2 regions of the Lysinibacillus sp. NPDC096382 genome follow, and region 1 is predicted to be linked to the other one. Evidence: riboswitches for the same ligand, from Rfam matches in the RefSeq annotation. Region 1 holds a riboswitch; the other holds the start of a gene.
The links. A riboswitch is a leader RNA that binds a small molecule or an ion and turns the genes downstream of it on or off. The one in region 1 is predicted to bind FMN.

Region 1 (5,316 bases):
GCTAATTCTAATGAAAGGTTCATGGAAAGTGTTTGCCCTAATGGATAAGAGTTTTTCAAATATAAAATCAACATAGGGATTGAGCCACAAATATAAACAAAAAACAAAATACTTGTAATCGTTCCCATAATGTCTTTCCCGATATCAATTCCTGAGGTTTTCAGTGCTTGGTCAGATATATCTTGGTTTTGCTCGAATAAAGCAAACATTGAAGAAGCCATTGTGATGGAGACGTCCATTACAGCTCCTAGTGCTCCAATAAATAACCCAGCCATAAAAATCACTCGATATGGGCGCGTTAAAAATTGCATTTCTTCATATCGAAGTCCGTTCTCGTTTGTGATCCACAGAACTAAAGCGCTAATCAATAGCGAAATAAATGTTCCGATAAGTGTTGCAACAATCCCTGCATATGTTTTCTCATTCAAGCCGTTAATGAGAATTAAAGAAATGACCGTAAATAAAAGAACACATACCCCGCTAATAAATATCAAATTTATATTGGAATATATATATAAATCTAAAGCGTAGGATAATACAAGAGAATTTACAATTAAACTGATGATTGAAAATAACCCTTGTTTTTTACCAACAATCAGCAAAGCAACAATAAAAATCCACGCCACTATCAAGACAAACTGATCACGTTTTACGTCTAAAATAGCCCCAGTTAAATCTCCATTTTTGTTTGTATTTGCTTTAATAGAAACAAATAATTTATTTCCAACATGGTACTCTTGATCAAAGGCTCCAGATGCTGAATACTCATTGGTAAAATGAATAAGCTTACCTTTTTTTTCACCATTTTTTAATACAGCTGTAATTTGCTGAATATATAAATGATCTTCATTTTCATACATATCGGTAACAGGGTTTGATTCTTTTAATTCCGTTTTTATAACTTCTGCAATTGGACGGTCATAAAATGCTTCATTGTGATAAACGAAAAAAACAGAAGCGATAAAGCAAATTGCGATAAAAGTATAAAATATACCTTTGTTAAAGGATTTTTTTTTCAAGATGTTTTGCAATAAAAAAACCTCCAATGTGAGAAGGGAATCTAATCATATTCGTTGCGTTCATTGTTAACGTTGACAAGAACAATGACTCACAATATCACTATTATTTTTTAATGTCAAGCAGATAAAAAAATGCCATTATACAGTAACGTGCTAAATGACAAGAGGTTCCTTAATTATAGAGTTGCTTCTAATATGGCTTTTATTATTCTAAGTTAGTTATTGCTTAATTAAACTACTGTTATTTATTAATGTAAGTTTAGTAATGCAAGGGTGAAAATCAATGAATATTTCTTATAGAGAAATATTATGTCGGAAAGTTGCCATTATTACAGAAGAGATTGGGGTGTGTTCCTATTGAAGGGATATTCGTTCTAGTGGATGTTTCTAAAGTAGAGGATGTTCACAATTACGTACAGCAAGCTATAAACACGTATGGCCGTATCGATGTATTATTCAATAACGCTGGCATCATTCAAAAGTTTGCACCATTTACAACGGTTGAATTAGAAGAATACGATCGTTATATGGATATCAATGTAAAAGGTATTTTCCTAGGTATGAAATATGTCATTCCAGTAATGGAAAAACAGGGCAAAGGGGCAATTATAAATACTGCTTCATCTGCAGGTATTCGTCTAGAGCACAGTATTGCTGTATACTCCGCGAGTAAACATGCAGGTATTGGTTTAACGAAAGGTGCAGCAATCGAGTATGCAAATAAAGGTGTTCGTGTTAATGCTGTGTGTCCAGGTGGTATCGTTACACCATTATTCCATAGTGTTGGTGAAACGCTTGAAAAAACAGGATACGTACCAGAAGAAATGGCACGTGTACGCATGGGACGCCATGGTGAACCAGAAGAAGTAGCAGAAGTGGTCCTATTCTTAGCTTCAGATAAAGCAAGCTTCATGGCTGGTACTGTTGTCTCTGTTGATGGTAGTTTAACTGTATAATTTATTGCCTTTTTAAACAGTTACGCCTTTGGTCTTTTATAATGACCAAAGGCGATGGCTGTATTATCTTCATTTCAAGAGAAAACCCAACGTCAGTACAAATTTACGAAAGCGAAATTAGTTAGAGAAAAATTTTTTATTAAGAATTATCTGGATAATAAAATAAAATAGTGTTATCGTAAGAAATAGCTAAATAAAAATATCCTTCAGGGTAGGGTGAAATTCCCAATCGGCGGTGATGAAGAAATTCAAAGTCCGTGAGCGCAAGCTGATTTGGTGCAAATCCAAAACCGACAGTTATAGTCTGGATGGGAGAAGGGTAAAAGTGTGAGCTTTTTAAATTCGCTTGAGTTTATAAGGTTTGTTTGAGTATGCTTTTATGTTAACTACTTCCCATTTTATAGTCGGGAAGTAGTTTTTGTTTTATTTGGCTAAAAAATTGAATAGCAGTAGTTCTTCGGGGTAGGGTGAAATTCCCAATCGGCGGTGATGAAGAAATTCAAAGTCCGTGAGCGCAAGCTGATTTGGTGCAAATCCAAAACCGACAGTGACAGTCTGGATGGGAGAAGAACGATGAGATGACAGCCTATGGAAAAAAATTATATCCATGAGGTTTATTTGTTGACGTCTTATGTAGATAAACTCCCAAACCCCTTTTATTTAAGGGGTTTTTTGTTTGAACGGAAATTATTAAATGAATGAAAGTAGGTGAAAAAATGTTTACAGGAATTGTTGAGGATATTGGTACCGTAAAAACCATGCAAAGCGATCGTCAAAGTATGAAAATTACCGTTATTTCAAAGAAAATGGTAGAGGACGTAAAGCTCGGAGACAGTATAGCGGTCAATGGTGTTTGTTTAACAGTGATATATTTTAATGAACAAGAGCTAACGATGGATGTAATGCCTGAAACAGTGAGCGCAACAAATTTACAGCAGCTCGCAGTTGGAGATCCGGTAAATTTAGAGCGCGCTATGTCAGCTAATGGACGTTTCGGTGGTCATTTTGTATCCGGACATGTAGACGGGGTAGGGAAAATAGTGCGTAAGCGACCATTAGCAAATGCAGTCTATATTGATATTGAACTATCGAAGGGGTTAACGAGCTACTGTATGCCAAAGGGCTCCATCACAATTGACGGAACGAGTCTAACACTTTTTCATGTCGAGAAAAACGGTATCACAGTATCACTGATACCTCACACATACAAGGAAACTATTTTAGGTATGAAAAAAATTGGTGATCTCGTCAATATAGAAACCGATTTAGTTGGAAAATACATTTTGCATCAACTTAAGCGTGGACAGGAACCACCAACCATCTCAAGAGACTTCTTAGCAAAAAACGGATTTTGACTTCTTTCAGCAATTATTTTTGTAGCGACAGGTACAGAAGTCCAAACATCTGCTTTAAAGAAGTTAAAGATTCCTGACGCAATTATGCCGAGGCATAATGGATATAATACATTTTACGAACTGGAGGTGGCGATATTGCTACATTCAATTGATGAAGCAATAGAGGATTTAAAACAAGGGAAGATGATCATTGTAGTAGATGACGAGGACCGAGAAAACGAAGGGGACTTACTCGCACTTGCGGAATTTATGACCCCAGAAACAATTAACTTTATGGCGACTTATGGAAGAGGTCTTATTTGTACGCCGATTTCACAGGATCTTGCACAAAAATTAGCATTAAAGCCTATGGTTAGTATTAATACAGATAATCATCAAACGGCATTTACCGTTAGTATAGATCATGTAGATACAACGACTGGAATTAGTGCCTTTGAACGGGCAATGACTATACAAAAAATGCTAGAACCACAAGCGAAAGCTGCGGATTTTCGTAGACCCGGTCATGTATTCCCGTTAATTGCAAAGGAAAATGGTGTATTAGAGCGTAGAGGACATACAGAAGCTACAATTGATTTGGCCAAGCTATGTCATAGTATTCCTGCGGGCATTATTTGTGAAATTATGGGGGACAATGGCAAAATGCTACGCTTTAATGACCTTGTTAAATATGCAGCGCTACATCATTTAAAAATGATTTCCATAGAAGCATTGGCCACTTATCGTCGTCAACAAATAATGGAAGAAAATAAAATGTCTATATAAAAGGAGAAAAGAACAATGGGTAAAACATTTGAAGCACAATTAATTGGTACGGATTTAAAAATAGCAGTAGTAGTTGGTCGTTTCAACGAATTTATTACAAGCAAATTATTAGACGGTGCATTAGATGGTTTAAAGCGTCATGGTGTGGATGAGAATTCTATCGATGTAGCATGGGTTCCTGGTGCATTTGAAGTTCCATTCATTGCAAAACAGTTAGCCGAAACAAAGAAATATGATGCAATAATTGGATTAGGTACAGTAATCCGTGGCTCAACAACACATTATGATTATGTATGTAATGAATCAGCAAAAGGAATTGCTAATGTATCACTAACTACAAATGTACCTGTTATTTTTGGCATTGTTACTACAGAAAGTATTGAACAAGCGATTGAGCGCGCAGGGACTAAATCAGGAAATAAAGGCTATGATGCAGCAATGTCTGCTATTGAAATGGCAAATTTAAAGAAGATGATTGGATAAGTTTTTCTAATAATAGTATGAAAATTTCGTAGGTGAATTATTCTGAAAAAGCATTAGAACATTAAAGTTTTCTTGAATATTTTTTTAGACCATGGGGAAAATAGCCGTAAGTGTATTTGTGTTATTACTCATAAATGTACTAATTAGGAGCTGGCTCAGTAGGAGATGAGGGATATTTCTTCAATGCAACAAGAATTAAATTTGAAATCTTTGAAGTCACTATTTCAACGCTCTGCTGATGTAATATTCCAAGAATATTTATTTCAGCAACATAAAGTACATTTGATAAAATGTGAAGGGATGATGGATGAGCGGTTACTCCAGACTGTTATTGTACAACGAGTACAATCATTATTTACTGGAAAATCGGAGGAATTGTTAGAGGAACATATACAAAATAATTTACACATTCCCCATCTTCAAAGAATAACAAGTAAAGATGATGCGATGACTAGAGTCTATAAAGGGCATGTTTTACTATATTTTGAAAATCTGAATTTGTTGTATTCGAGTTATATCGCAAAAAAACCAAATCGGGAGCCTAAAGAAACAACTCTTGAATTAGTTGTCAGAGGTCCGAGAGATGATTTTATTGAGGATGTTTTTATTAATATTGCTTTAATACGAAAACGATTACCTACCAATTCATTAAATGTAGAAACATTTGAACTTGGTAAACGCTCCAAAACAACTGTAGCTGTACTTTATTTTGAAGATGTCGTCAATCAAAAGATGCTT
Region 2 (5,316 bases), on a different contig from region 1:
GGTTTGTTACTAAGGGGTCACAAAGTGCGAAACCAATTCCGCCAGAGCTTTATCATATGCTCGATCATGTATTGATGTTTGAGGATAAGCTTGAAGAAGAAATTGAGATGGATGGAAGTTACTATACGTTTACGATTAGCCCTCTTTATAGTGAGGAATCGATACGTGGAGCGGTTGCGGTTATTCGTGATATGACGGAACAGCATCGTTTAGAAAAACTGCGTTCAGACTTTATTGCCAATGTGTCTCATGAGCTACGGACGCCAATTTCGATGCTCCAAGGTTATTCAGAGGCTCTAATGGATGATGATTTTATACAGGATCAAGAAGAACGTAATGAGATTACAAAAATTATTTATGATGAATCGAAACGTATGGGCCGTCTCGTAACAGATTTATTAGACCTTGCGCGTATGGAATCGGGGCATATGACGCTGTACAAGGATGAGCTCCCAATTAATTCAACATTTGAACGTATTACTCAAAAATTTGCACAGGTTGCAAAAGAGAAACATGTTCGTCTAATATTTGACAGTGAATTTAATGACGAAGCTTCGATTAGTATAGATGAGGATCGAATTGAACAAGTATTAACGAATTTAGTTGATAATGCTCTCCGTCATACTGATGAAGGGTCAGTAACAGTGAAGGTTGAGCAGGAGCCAACCTTTGCCAAAATATCTGTCCAGGATACAGGGCATGGTATTCCTCAAGAGGACTTACCATATGTCTTTGAACGTTTCTATAAAGCAGACAAGGCGCGTACACGTTCTAAAGGCGGAACTGGCCTAGGTTTAGCTATTGCTAGAAATATTGTCAAGGCACATTCAGGCAATATTATGGTAGATAGTGTGCTGAAAGAGGGGACTACCTTCACCTTTTATTTACCTTTTGATTCATACTAATAAAGAGTGGTATTAATTGGATGTAACTTCTGTGGACATTTAGACGACAAATATAAAGAGAACGGGGGTGGAGTGCTTTGAATGACTCCGTGTTCCATCGATTATACGATGCATATCATCAAGATGTGTTCCAGTTTCTTATTTATTTAGTAAAAAACCGTACACTTGCTGAGGATTTAGCGCATGAGGTTTATGTTCGTGTATTGCGCTCATATGATCAATTCGCAGGAAATAGTAGCGAAAAGACTTGGCTTTTTGCTATTGCTAAAAATGTCGCTATTGATCATTTTAGAAAGCAGGCTGTACGCCAAAAACATTCACTTGATTTTTTTGATTGGGAAACGGAACAGCTGCATTCAACCACACCATCACCGGAAGACGTGCTGCAGGCCAGTGATGAATTTATACAGGTACAATCAGCGCTTGAACACTGTACTGGTGATCAAAAAATGGTCATTATTATGCGCTACTTTCAAGATTTATCGATTGCAGAAACTGCACAAATACTAGATTGGACAGAAGCGAAGGTAAAAACTACTCAGCACCGTGCTATTAAATTTTTAAGGCAACAGCTACAACAGGTTAGAGAACAGGAGGCGAAATGGCAATGACACATAACCAATTTGATGATGACCAACTTGAGCATCTATTAAATAATGCCCCTAAGCTTTCTGACCGCCGTTCGAAAGAAGAAATATTAAATCGATTACTGACAGATGCTCGCTTGCAGGATAATACCCATCTTCAAGGAGCTATACAACAACCAATAGATGATGAAATAATATCACAAGAGCAACAACATGGTAATCCTACACAACAAGAAAGTACAGAGACAGCAACAAAGAAGAAAGTTCATAAATGGCCGATCTTTATGAGTGTTGCAGCAGTTTTCGCTTTAACAGTATTTACAAGCTCGACGTTGCTAAATCATAATGATGCAAAAATAGACCAGGCTAATGCGCCTGAAACCTCTCAATATTCAACATCGCCAGACAGTCATGTAGCGAAAAGCTCTGTCAACCACGATAAGATGATGGAATCCAACAACATCGTAGCAGAACATTCAAGGATCATGTCTCTACGATCATCTGTTTATGAGGAAGATTTAACAGATGCAGTAGTGTTTCATATTGGTTTGGCAAATCGTGATAAGAATAGCGTACCGATGACGTATATCATTCCAAATGAACGAGTTGCTACTGATTTTCCGAAGAGAAAGCCTACAACATTACAAATGTATGAAAAGTATGCGCCGCAAATTGATGAGAAAGCAAATGGTTTTACTAACTATCATCCATATAAAGGAGAATTAAAGGAGAAGGGCGATAAACTAGTTCATGTATTGCCGAAGAAAAATGATTATGATGTTGCTTCAGCAGATACGAATGAATATTTAGACACTTTACAGGATACATTCTCAGATTCAGAGTATAAAGATGTTGAGTTTGAAAATTCTGATGGTACAGCCTACAAATTTTCTAAGGATGAAGAGTCAAGTAAGCCTATGGTCTTAACAAGCTCAAATCATTTTAATTATTATTTATATAAAGATGAAAATGGAGCTGAATATTTATCACCCGATACTCGTAAAACTTTTTCCACTGTAACAGAAGCGCTTACCGTTATGCGAAATAAAAATGATGATGTATACGTTCCAGTTGTACCGGAAAATTTAACATACACTGTGAAAGAAGTAGCAGAAGGTGTTATTGTTACATTTGATGAGCCGCTTGATTTAACGACCATGGATACTGTTCGGGCAACTCAAATGATAGAAGCTATGATGCTTACTGCTGCAAGTTTTGATCAACAAATACGTCTAGACAATGTTGTACAGGAAAGCTGGGAGGGATTTGATTTAAAGAAATTCTTGCCAAAGCCTGTAGGAGCCAATAAACGATATATGCCATAAACAGCCTAACAACAAATAAATATTTGGAGCATTCTCGCCGCTATATGTGCATGAATGCTCTATTATTTTTTTTGTAGCGAAAGCAAAGCGTCCTGTACAGAAGTGTCTCTCACCTCTAGAATGAGATGAATATGGACTTAAGCTACTTTTACGTGATTAAAGCATACAAGTTTAATCGGATTTTTTTAAGCAAAGCTATTTACTTTTCTCTAATAATTCATTATAGTAAGGCTATGAAACAAAAAAATAATGATTCATCTTCGGGGCAGGGTGAAAATCCCGACCGGCGGTAATAGAGTTGTAAATCGCTAATGTTTCCTTTAAGACATATTAGCTCGCATGATTTACGAAAGGCTCTTCAGCCCGCGACCTGTGCAAATGATTTTTTGCATGGCTGACTTGGTGCAATTCCAAGGCCGACAGTTAAAGTCTGGATGGGAGAAGATGGAGGTACGATCGTCATTCATTGTTATGAATTTAACTATGTACGAGCGTTTTTTCGATGTGATTTCACGCAGCGTATGCTCAGAAAATAGTTAATTAATGGCGTTTTTTAATCTTGCCTATTCTCCCTTATGCTCTTTTGCATAAGGGTTTTTTCATGATGATGATCGATTAGGTCGTAACCTTTCTTCTTGCGAGATTGAATCAGCAAAGAGGAGAGAGTTTTCTATGAAGAAAAATGTTAAACTTCAATCGTATATTACGATTGGCATGCTGAGCAGTATTTCGTTTTTATTAATGCTTTTTAATTTCCCGATTCCGCCGTTTCCAGCGTTTTTGGAAGTGGACTTCAGTGATATGCCAGCATTACTAGCGGCGATTACTATGGGACCTATAGCCGGTATTTTAGTAGAATTATTTAAAAATGTGTTGGACTGGGTTTTCTCAGGCACGCCAACGGGAGTACCGGTAGGACATATTGCGAACTTTGCAACAGGTATTTTATTTATTCTACCAGTGAGCTTTGTGTTTAATCGCTCCAAAACAGTTAAAGGCCTTATCGGAGGTTTAGCTGTTGGAACAATTGTAATGGCAGTAGGAATGAGCATTCTTAACTATGTTGTATTTTTACCTATGTACACTTACTTTTTAGGTATGGAGCCTGTTGTAGGTGATTCACTATATAAAATGATCGTAGCTGGTATTTTGCCATTTAACATTGTGAAAGGTATTTTAATTACCATCATCATGGCATTACTATTCACAACAATGCGTAAATGGATTCATCATCAGCGTTCCATGTATATGAGTTAATTTCGAGAATAAAGTATGATTTAGGATAGTGTTCAAGTAATGACACCTTATTGGACTGTTAAAGTCTAGGAGGTGTTTTTTTGTTGCTTAAATTTGCAATTGCAGATTTTTTAGATGAGAAAGAGTTACAGAATTTAAGCAATATACACTGACCTAACAGGGAAAGATGGTATTAAGGTAACACAATTATCAGATGATATTGACGAATCTCAATCGAAGGAATTTTTTAAAAGATATAGTGGGCGATATACATGTAAGAAACCACTTCTACAATACAATCGAAAGGGAAAAGAAGGTCTAATGTTCTCAAGGGATGATACATTACCTATAAGTGTATTTGAATTTACTCGTTGTGTATTGTGTGATGAAATCGGGGTTGATGGGTTTTTGATTTACTGTTATCTGAAATATCGTAGCAAGATGTTTGGTTATGCTCCTGCAACTGTATTCAACAATGAGATTATTGACGTTGTTGGTTTTAAAGAGAGAAGAATTCGTGCATTGATTCAGAATTTAGAACTAGCAGGTTTGATTGAGGTTGATAGAAAGGTTTCGAAGAAAGATGGTTCTTTTGCTAAAGAGCAATACCTATAAAATCATACATAAGGGAAGGTAATTCCTCCCTCTTTTTATATACCACTAAAGTGCGAAGGTGACATTTTGGTATGTTGCTTTTAGATTCCAAAGTAACTCAATTGTTTCAACTTTGAGTCAGCTTACAACAACAATCGTAGCAAGCTTACAGAGCCATTTAACGAGCTTGTAAGAGTTGATAGATTTTGCTTGGGCTTGTTTCAAGGGACTTTAGGAAGCTTACCTATTTCGCGAAAAAAAGTAAAAATCCAACAATCACTATTTACAAACTTTTCACCGAATTAAAATTAAACAATATATGTTGGAGCTATTATTTATCGCTCAAAAGTGTTAAATGAAGGAAAGATTGACTATTACCCCTATCTCAAATATTGGGTTTATGATAACATATATTTGAATCTTTTAACTTTAAAAAATATGAAAGGAAGTGTAATAATCACATATGAAAAAGATATTGAAACCATTGATTAGTGTTATTGCCATTGGTACCCTCTCTCTATCTATAAACATAGATAAAAATGTATTAGCTAATAATATTGCAAATACATGTGAGTATGATTCGGCATCGAATGTAAACCCTGATTATTCCACAATGAACTGTTTGTTAACCGAAACAGCACTGAGTTATGATGTTCCACCTGAAATTGT

Region 2: linked by a shared signal. The riboswitch ahead of ACIQZA_RS02465 (ECF transporter S component) and the one ahead of ribE (riboflavin synthase) in region 1 are both predicted to bind FMN.

What each region holds. Positions count from the first base shown of each region.
Region 1 is NZ_JBIWFC010000014.1:109,320-114,635, reverse strand. Features, by position in the region: gene ACIQZA_RS18215 (YibE/F family protein) at 1-1,031, opposite strand, end outside; gene ACIQZA_RS18210 (SDR family NAD(P)-dependent oxidoreductase) at 1,397-1,975, shown strand; FMN riboswitch at 2,174-2,299, shown strand; FMN riboswitch at 2,425-2,550, shown strand; gene ribE (riboflavin synthase) at 2,692-3,330, shown strand; partial or broken gene ribB (3,4-dihydroxy-2-butanone-4-phosphate synthase) at 3,466-4,059, shown strand; gene ribH (6,7-dimethyl-8-ribityllumazine synthase) at 4,111-4,578, shown strand; gene ACIQZA_RS18190 (spore germination protein) at 4,762-5,316, shown strand, end outside.
Region 2 is NZ_JBIWFC010000001.1:515,560-520,875, forward strand. Features, by position in the region: gene ACIQZA_RS02450 (ATP-binding protein) at 1-905, shown strand, start outside; gene sigX (RNA polymerase sigma factor SigX) at 983-1,516, shown strand; gene ACIQZA_RS02460 (RNA polymerase subunit sigma) at 1,513-2,817, shown strand; FMN riboswitch at 3,070-3,267, shown strand; gene ACIQZA_RS02465 (ECF transporter S component) at 3,490-4,074, shown strand; gene ACIQZA_RS02470 (hypothetical protein) at 4,462-4,668, shown strand; gene ACIQZA_RS02475 (SH3 domain-containing protein) at 5,111-5,316, shown strand, end outside.